Regions from separate parts of the Stenotrophomonas sp. YJH_SMC_32 genome, predicted to be linked through region 1. Evidence: riboswitches for the same ligand, from Rfam matches in the RefSeq annotation. Region 1 holds a riboswitch; the other holds the start of a gene.
The links. A riboswitch is a leader RNA that binds a small molecule or an ion and turns the genes downstream of it on or off. The one in region 1 is predicted to bind glycine.

Region 1 (4,408 bases):
AGAGTAGGACCATTCGCACACCGCGTGGCTCTACTTCCTCATCGGGCCACCGGGCACCCGCCGTTTCGACCAGGTCCGGCAGAAGTCCTCCTTCCTCGCGGTGTCGGCAATCTGCGCAGTACTCCAATGCCGGGTGATCCAGATCGTCAATGCGGTACTGCTGAGATGCCAGCGCGGCATGCCGCGCTGTGGTTGCCGCCACAGGTGGCGTCGGGCAATCCAGAAGGCCTCCCGCTCCACTTCCGGCACCTTCTTCTTCATCACGTCCTTGTCGAAGAACTGCGCGGCGAAACGCCAGGGATTCATCGGCTGGTATCCCGCGCGTGGTTCACTGCTGCACGCTGCCACACCACTGGGCGCGCGTTCGGCCGGCGTCGGCCGACCGCCTGCCAATGCCAGCCCGAGCAGGTACAGCAGGCCAGGCAGCAGCGCGATGCCGGCGACCAGCACGACGACGGAGATCCATGCTTTGCCGGCGGCACGCATCGCTCACTGTGCCTTCGGCTTTGGATACCACAACGCGTTGACGATGACCCAGCGCTGGTCGAAGCGCCCCATGTGGAAGTAATCGACGAACCACGGGGTCTCCAGCCGCACCGAGGCCGCGTTGCCGGTCACGTCCAGCACCGTGCAGCGACGATCCCATTGATCCTTCGGGGTCTTCAACGCGCCCTGCTTCGTCAGCGAGACCAGTTCTTCCTTCGACATCCGGCGCAGGCCCAGGCGTTCGTCGGGTGTATCGCCGAGCACAGCGCGCTTGGCCAGGTCCGGATGCAGGGAGCGGGCGACGCGCTGCGGGTCGGCCTCCAGCTGGCCATCGACGTAGTCGTGGCAGGTGGCTTCGATGGCCGCGATGGTGGCCGGGTCGGGGGCAGGGCTCGTTGCTGCGGAAAGAGCGAACAGCAGGGCGATCGTGGACATCCGGGTCTCCAGCTCTGGGCGCGGGGCGATCATCGCATGGGCCGGGTAGCCCATCCACGCGTGGCGTGGATCTACAGGACCGGCGCCTGCAGCCAGGCCAGCTTGCGTTCGCGGGGCTGCTGCTTGAGTTGCCACTCGGCGCGTGAGGCGGCGGCCCGGTCCGGGTATTCGCGCACGGCCAGCACTCGCAGCGGTGGCCGGGCCCGGGTGTAGCGCGCGCCCTTGCCGGCCTGGTGGGCGGCGAAACGCGCATCCACGTCGGTGCTGATGCCGGCGTAATAGCTGCCATCGCGGCATTCGAGCAGGTACAGGAACCAGGGGCGGAGGGACGGGGCCATGCCCGGATTATGCCGTGCTGCACTGCAGCGGATATACTGGCGGCCGAATGCAGGAGAGAGGCGCCGCGCTGGCGCCCGCCGAAGGCGCAGGCTCCCATGATCGCTCAGGCCGGTGGGCTGGAATCCCACCAACCATGCATTCGACTCGCCGAGCTGGAGAGAGGTCACCGGGCACGCCCGGGACGATCCGCCGAAGGGGCACGCGGCCCATGCCGCTGAACTCTCAGGCAAAAGGACAGCGGGAGCGGCACCGGTCATCGTCATCCCGTCATTGCGCAGGCAGTGGTGGCAGTTGCGCATGGCCGGCCCCACCGCGCCCGGAGCCTGTTCCATGCTGCTGTCCATCATCTACCTGGTTGCCATTTCCGCCGAAGCCATGACCGGCGCACTGTCTGCCGGCCGCCGCCGCATGGACCTGTTCGGTGTGGTCATGATCGCCTGTGTCACTGCCCTCGGTGGTGGATCACTGCGCGACATCCTGCTCGGCCACTATCCGCTGGGCTGGGTGAAGCATCCCGAGTACCTGGGGTTCACCGTATGCGCGGCGCTGATCGCCACCTGGGTGGCGCGCTGGATGCACCACTTCCGGCGCACCTTCCTGGTGCTCGATGGCCTGGGTCTGATCGCCTTCACCCTGATCGGCTGCTCGATCGCGCGCGAGGCCGGCCATGCGATGCCGATCGTGCTGATCGCCGGCATGCTGACCGGCGCGTTCGGCGGCGTGCTGCGCGACATCCTCTGCAACGAGGTGCCGCTGATCTTCCAGAAGGAGCTGTACGCGATCATCGCGCTGCTGACCGGCGCGGCGTATCTGTTGCTGCTGCACTGGGGCGTGGCCGACGCCACCGCGATCCTGTGCTGCCTGGGCGGCGGCTTCGCGCTGCGCCTGCTGGCGATCCACTATCGCTGGGAAATGCCGAAGTTCGTGTACCACGACGAAGTGCATTGAGCCTCTTCGTAGCGTCGAGCCATGCTCGACTGCGCTTTGCAGGAAGCCAACGCGCGTCGCGCGCACGTCGAGCATGGCTCGACGCTACAAATATCGGCATCACCACCCCGGCGATGTACCTGGCGCTGTCGCTCATGCGCAGCGCCAGGCGCATCGCCGGTGCAGATGGGCCGGTCTCCAACTCCGGCCGGCCCTGATCGCGGCCGCACCCCCGCAGGCGCTGGCCGCCATCCACACACGTGCCGCACTCAGGCGGCTTGGGACACCTTCACGTCGCGACGGGCGCGCACGGCCGCAGCCAGTCGCTCCAGCACCGTCACGGTGGTGTCCCAGTCGATGCAGCCATCGGTGATGCTCTGCCCGTAGACCAGCGGCTGGCCTTCCACCAGTTCCTGGCGGCCACCAACCAGATGGCTCTCGATCATCACGCCCACGATGCGCTGTTCGCCGTCTTCCAACTGAACGACGATGTCGTCGATCACCTTCGGCTGGTTCTCGGGGTTCTTCAGGCTGTTGGCATGGCTGGCATCGATCATCAGTCGCGCCGGCAGCTTGGCCTTGGCCAGCACCTGGCAGGCCTCAGCCACGCTGCCAGCGTCGTAGTTCGGTTGCTTGCCACCGCGCAGGATCACATGGCAATCCGGGTTGCCGGTGGTCGACACGATGGCAGTGCCCCCCTGCTTGGTGACCGACAGGAAATGATGCGGGTTGGATGCCGCACCCACCGCGTCGGCGGCGATCTTCACGTTGCCATCGGTGCCATTCTTGAAGCCGACGGGGCACGACAGCCCCGAAGCCAGCTCGCGATGCACCTGGCTTTCGGTGGTGCGTGCGCCGATCGCGCCCCATGCCACCAGGTCGGCGATGTACTGCGGCGAGATCACATCGAGGAATTCAACACCGGCCGGCAGGCCGAGCTTGTTGATGTCGCGCAGGAGGCCACGGGCGATGCGCAGGCCCTTGTCGATCCTGAAGCTGCCGTCCAGGTCCGGGTCGTTGATCAGGCCCTTCCAGCCCACCGTGGTGCGCGGCTTCTCGAAGTACACGCGCATGACGATTTCCAACTCGCCAGCCAGCGCGTCGCGCAGCGGCTTCAGGCGCTGGGCGTACTCGATGGCGGCGTTGGGGTCATGGATCGAGCACGGGCCCACCACCACCGCCAGGCGGTCGTCACGGCCGTGCAGGATCTGGTGCAGGGCCGCGCGCGAGGCGCTGACGGTGTCGGAAGCTTCATCGTCACAGGGCAGCATCGCCAGCAGCTGGGCTGGCGGTGTCAGCGGTTCGATGGTGCGGATACGCAGGTCGTCGGTGTGCGGGGGCATTGCAGGAGATCTCCGGAACGTTGGGGGTCCCCAGCGTGGCGGCATGAAAAAAGCCGCCAGGTTCGCTGGCGGCTTTCGGGAATGCGTCTGAAGCTTTCTTCAGGGTGAGCGCAGTCCTTCCTCCGCCAGTGGCTTCGGAAAGTAATACCAGTAAAAGCGGGTAGCGGCTGCGTTCATGGGATCTATTGATAGCACAGCTTTTGCGCAGTGCAAAATGTTTCATCCGCAACTGGGGGCGCGGTTCAGTGATGCGCCTGACTGCGCAGTGCAGGCGGTGGCCGCTGTGCAACGTCGCTCATCTGCCATGCACTTCCACGTCCAGCAGCAGGCCTTCGTGGATGTCGGCCCAGCGCTCCAGCACGCGGTCCAGCTCCTGCCGGGCCTCGTCCAGCTGCTCGGGATTGAGCAGGGAACGGGTTGTGTAGAGATCGGACACCAGCCGGCGCAGTACCGCTTCCGGGATGGCCACCGAGGGCCCTTCCATCTGCGGCAGCTGCAGAGCCGGCGTATCGCCCTGCGGGCCGTACAGCGTTACCTGGAGCGTGCTCTGCATGATCAACTTCCCTGCGGATGGACATGGGCAATGTCCTGTTTACCGCGTCCGGGTGACAGGCGCATGTGCCATGCGCGTCCGGAGGCGCTGCTACAAGGCGGCCAGGTCGGCAAGGTGCTGCCCCATCCCATCGTCTGCGCCGACGGCATTGGTGGTGGCGAAGTACTGATGCCAACCGGTGGCGGCAATGCCTTCCAGCAGGGCGTCGGCGTCTTCCCGGCTCGCGCACCTCCATACAGCGTAGAACTGCTCGCTGCCACCGTGCGCTGCGCCCCCCGCGACACGACCCATCGCCACCGGTGCGATGCGAACCGGATCGAACTGC
Region 2 (4,408 bases), on a different contig from region 1:
AGCGGGCGCACGTCCAGGATGCACTCGTGCGCCACCAGGCCGTTACGGCCGGTATACAGGGTCTTGAAGTGCGGAGCCAGGCGCTTGGCAATGTAGTTGGCGTTGAGCTGCGCGACCTGGGTGGCCTTGCGCAGGCCTTCGCGGCCCATCATCGCGATGTACATCCAGCTGATCGGCAGGATCGAAGCACTGCCGAAGCTGGCCGCGCTGACCATGCCGACCGGGCCGCTGTCACCCAGCTTGCCCGGCAGGAACGGGGCCAGGTGCTCCTTGACCGCGCACGGGCCCACGCCCGGGCCACCACCGCCGTGCGGGATGCAGAAGGTCTTGTGCAGGTTCAGGTGCGAAACGTCCGAACCCCACTTGCCCGGCTTGGCCACGCCGACCAGGGCGTTCATGTTGGCGCCGTCGGTGTACACCTGGCCGCCGTGCTTGTGGATGATCTCGCAGATCTCGACCACCTCTTCCTCGAACACGCCGTGCGTGGACGGGTAGGTCATCATGATCGCGGCCAGGCGGTCGCTGTACTTCTCGGCGTTGAGGCGGATGTCCTCGACGTCGACGTTGCCGTTGGCATCGGTCTTGGTCACCACGACCTTCATGCCGCACATCTGCGCCGAGGCCGGGTTGGTGCCGTGCGCCGAGTCCGGGATCAGGCAGATGTCGCGGTGGCCTTCGCCGCGCGAGCGGTGGTAGGCACGGATCGCCAGCAGGCCGGCGTACTCGCCCTGCGCGCCGGAGTTCGGCTGCAGGCTGACCGCGTCGTAGCCGGTGCATTCGACCAGCATCGCTTCCAGCGTGTCGATCAGTTCCTTGTAGCCCAGCGCCTGGTCGGCCGGCACCAGCGGGTGGATCTGCGAGAACTCCGGCCAGGTCACCGGGATCATCTCGGCGGTGGCGTTGAGCTTCATGGTGCACGAGCCCAGCGGGATCATCGTGCGGTCCATCGCCAGGTCCTTGTCGGCCAGCGAACGCAGGTAGCGCAGCAGTTCGTGCTCGCTGTGGTGGGTGTTGAACACCGGGTGGGTCAGGAACGCGGACTGGCGCAGCAGGCCCGCCGGCAGCGCGTCGGCGGTGCTGGCGTCCAGCGCCTCGACGTCAGCCTGCGCGCCGAACACGGCGGCCAGCGCGACCACGTCGGCGCGGGTGGCGGTCTCGTCCAGGCTGATGCCGACCGAGTCGCTGTCGATCGCGCGAAGGTTGTAGCCGGCGGCGCGTGCCTTGGCGTGGATCTCATCGGCATGCACGCCGGTGATGTGCAGGGTGTCGAAGAAGTCGCCACCGACCTGCACGCCGGCGTTGCGCAGTGCCGCAGCCAGGATCGAGGCCAGGCGGTGGGTGCGCCGGGCGATGCGGGTCAGGCCTTCCGGACCATGGTAGACCGCATACATCGAGGCCATCACCGCCAGCAGCACCTGTGCGGTACAGATGTTGGAGGTGGCCTTCTCGCGGCGGATGTGCTGCTCGCGGGTCTGCAGGGTCAGGCGGTAGGCCGGGTTGCCCTGGGCATCGACCGAAACGCCGATCAGGCGGCCCGGCATCGAGCGCTTGTAGGCGTCACGGCAGGCCATGAACGCGGCGTGCGGGCCGCCGAAGCCGAACGGCACGCCGAAACGCTGGCTGTTGCCGACCACGATGTCCGCGCCCCATTCGCCCGGTGCGGCCAGCAGGGTCAGCGCCAGCAGGTCGGTGGCCACGGCCACCAGGCCGCCGCGTGCGTGCACGGCCTCGACCAGCGCCTTGTAGTCGCCGACCTGGCCGAAGGTGTCCGGGTACTGCAGCAGCAGGCCGAAGGCTTCCGCTTCCAGTGCTTCGGCCGGGGTGCCGACGCGCAGCACGATACCCATCGGTTCAGCGCGGGTACGCAGCAGTTCCAGGGTCTGCGGGTGCACGGCGTCGTGCACGAAGAAGGTGTCCGACTTCGACTTGGCCGAACGCTTGGCCAGGGTCATCGCTTCAGCGGCGGCAGTGGCTTCGTCCAGCAGCGAGGCGTTGGCGATCTCCATGCCGGTCAGGTCGGCGCACAGGGTCTGGAAGTTGATCAGCGCTTCCATGCGGCCCTGCGAGATCTCGGCCTGGTACGGGGTGTAGGCGGTGTACCAGGCCGGGTTTTCCAGGATGTTGCGCAGGATCACGTTCGGGGTGTGGGTACCGTAGTAGCCTTGGCCGATGAAGCTGCGCAGCACGGTGTTCTTGTCGGCGATCGCGCGGATCTTCGCCAGTGCCTGCACTTCGGTCATCGACTCCGGCAGCGCCAGCGGCGCCGGCGACTTGATCTTGGCCGGCACGATGGCATCGGTCATCGCATCCAGCGACGCGTGGCCGACGACGTCGAGCATCTGCGCGATCTCGGCATCGTTGGGGCCGATGTGGCGCTCGACGAACGCATTGTGGTGCTCGAGCTCACGCAGGGAAGGGGTGTTCTGGGACATGGCGAAGGATCCGTCAGGAAAGGGCACACGCACGGGCACAAGCCGCCGGTCGGCGGTCTGCGGGGCGCCCCTCTGTCCTTTTGCCTGAGAGTTTGGAAGCGCGGAAAACCGCGGCTTCGTGCCCCTTCGGCGCCGGATCGAACCGGTCTCTCCAGAGTTCTGTTACGGGTGGTATCGGGCCTGAGCGATTACGGGCGTTGCGCCTTCGGCAGCGGTGTTCCGCTTCTCCCACCGTGTTGCCCGCCGATTATAGCCCGTTGCGGGCCCGCTGGCCGTCTACGGGCCTGGCCGCTGCGCCTGAATGGCCGATGGCCCGGACGTGCGTTTTGTGCATCGCTGCATGGCATCAGGCGCAATCCCCACCTATGATGGCCAGATACCTGAATTCATCTGGCGCCCTCCCTGCAGACGGGGACCGGCGCCCGCCGTGCGTGCCACGCATGGCCCTGCCGGACGCCCTTCCCATGACCGCCGCTGTTGCTCCCTCCACCCGCCGCATGGCCCTGCTGCTTGCCGGCCTGGCCATGTTCGGCCCGTTCTCGATCGACACCATCTTCCCGGCCTTCCCGCAGCTGGCCCGGCGCCTGGCGGTGGACGAGGTGGCGGTGCAGCAGACCATCAGCGTGTACCTGCTGTTCTACGGCCTGATGAGCCTGGCGCACGGCCCGCTGTCCGACGCCTGGGGCCGCAAGCGGGTGATCCTCGGTGGACTGGTGGTGTTCGTCGGCGCCTCGGTGGGCTGCGCACTGTCCACCGACCTGACCACACTGCTGGCCTTCCGCGCCCTGCAGGGCCTGTCGGCGGGTGTCGGCATGATCGTCGGCCGCGCGGTGATCCGCGACCTGTACCACGGCCATGACGCGCAGCGGCTGATGAGCCAGGTGTCCATGCTGTTCGGCATCGCCCCGGCCATCGCGCCGATCATCGGTGGCTGGATCCTGCTCAGTGGCGCGGGATGGCCGCTGATCTTCTGGTTCCTGGTGGTGTTCGGGCTGGTCCTGCTGGCGGCCACTGCACGCTACCTTCCCGAGACCCATCCGGTCGAAGCGCGCGTGCCGTTGTCACCGCGCGCGTTGATGCGTGATTACGTGCGCATCGGTTTCAATCCACGCTTCCTGCGCCTGGCGCTGGCCGGCAGCATCGGCTTTGGTGGAATCTTCCTGTACATCTCCTCGGCGCCGGTGTTCGTGATGCAGCACCTGCACCTGGGCGAGGGCGGGTTTGCCTGGTTGTTCATCCCGACCATCGGCGGCATGACCACTGGCTCATTCCTGTCCGGGCGCATGGCCGGGCACACCACGCCCACCCGCCAGGTCTCCATTGGTTTCGGCCTGTGCGCATTGTCGGTGCTGTTGAACGTTGGCTACGTGGTGCTGTCGCCACAGTTCGTACTGCCATGGGCGGTACTGCCGATCTTCCTGGGGGGCATGGGCATGGCGCTGATCTTCCCGATCCTGGCGCTGGCGGTACTGGACATGTACCCGCATCAGCGCGGCCTGGCCTCGTCGCTGCAGGCCTTTGTGCAGCTGATGATCAGCACCGTGGTGGCCGGCGTGGTGTCACCACTGCTGAGCGGTAGCCCGCTGCACCTGGCACTGGGCCAGGCGGCGTTCTTCGGCGCCGGTTTCGTGTTCTGGTACTGGGAACACCAGCGCGAGCGTGCGGCGCAGGCAGCCTGCACGGGTCACTGAGCAGCGCGCAGGGGTAGGGCGGGCCACGATGCCCGAAACACTTGCGGCAGAGAACGGCCGGACTAGGCTGGGCACTCCAGCCAGCCGGTGCGTGGATGCACGACAGCCAGCCGATCCGATGTCGTTGCATGAGGTTTCCCCCAAATGGCTGCGCAGCAGACCTACCGCCTGTTCGAGGTGGCGCTGAAGGAGCGCCGCGTTCTTTCCCCTTCCCTGGACCGCATGGTGTTCACCGGCGCCGACGTGGCGCGGATGAAGACCGAAGGCCCGGACCAGCGCATCAAG

Region 2: another riboswitch for glycine. It lies ahead of gcvP (aminomethyl-transferring glycine dehydrogenase); the one in region 1 lies ahead of AC5P7S_RS01765 (trimeric intracellular cation channel family protein).

Annotation. Positions count from the first base shown of each region.
Region 1 covers NZ_JCAFTE010000001.1:381,831-386,238, reverse strand. Annotated here, with positions in the region: gene AC5P7S_RS01780 (hypothetical protein) at 31-486, opposite strand; gene AC5P7S_RS01775 (nuclear transport factor 2 family protein) at 490-921, opposite strand; gene AC5P7S_RS01770 (GIY-YIG nuclease family protein) at 993-1,259, opposite strand; glycine riboswitch at 1,300-1,389, shown strand; glycine riboswitch at 1,403-1,506, shown strand; gene AC5P7S_RS01765 (trimeric intracellular cation channel family protein) at 1,591-2,208, shown strand; gene AC5P7S_RS01760 (3-deoxy-7-phosphoheptulonate synthase) at 2,457-3,530, opposite strand; gene AC5P7S_RS01755 (hypothetical protein) at 3,826-4,083, opposite strand; gene AC5P7S_RS01750 (DUF6616 family protein) at 4,174-4,408, opposite strand, start outside.
Region 2 covers NZ_JCAFTE010000008.1:75,344-79,751, reverse strand. Annotated here, with positions in the region: gene gcvP (aminomethyl-transferring glycine dehydrogenase) at 1-2,432, opposite strand, end outside; glycine riboswitch at 2,495-2,597, opposite strand; gene AC5P7S_RS12045 (multidrug effflux MFS transporter) at 2,897-4,123, shown strand; gene AC5P7S_RS12040 (siderophore-interacting protein) at 4,268-4,408, shown strand, end outside.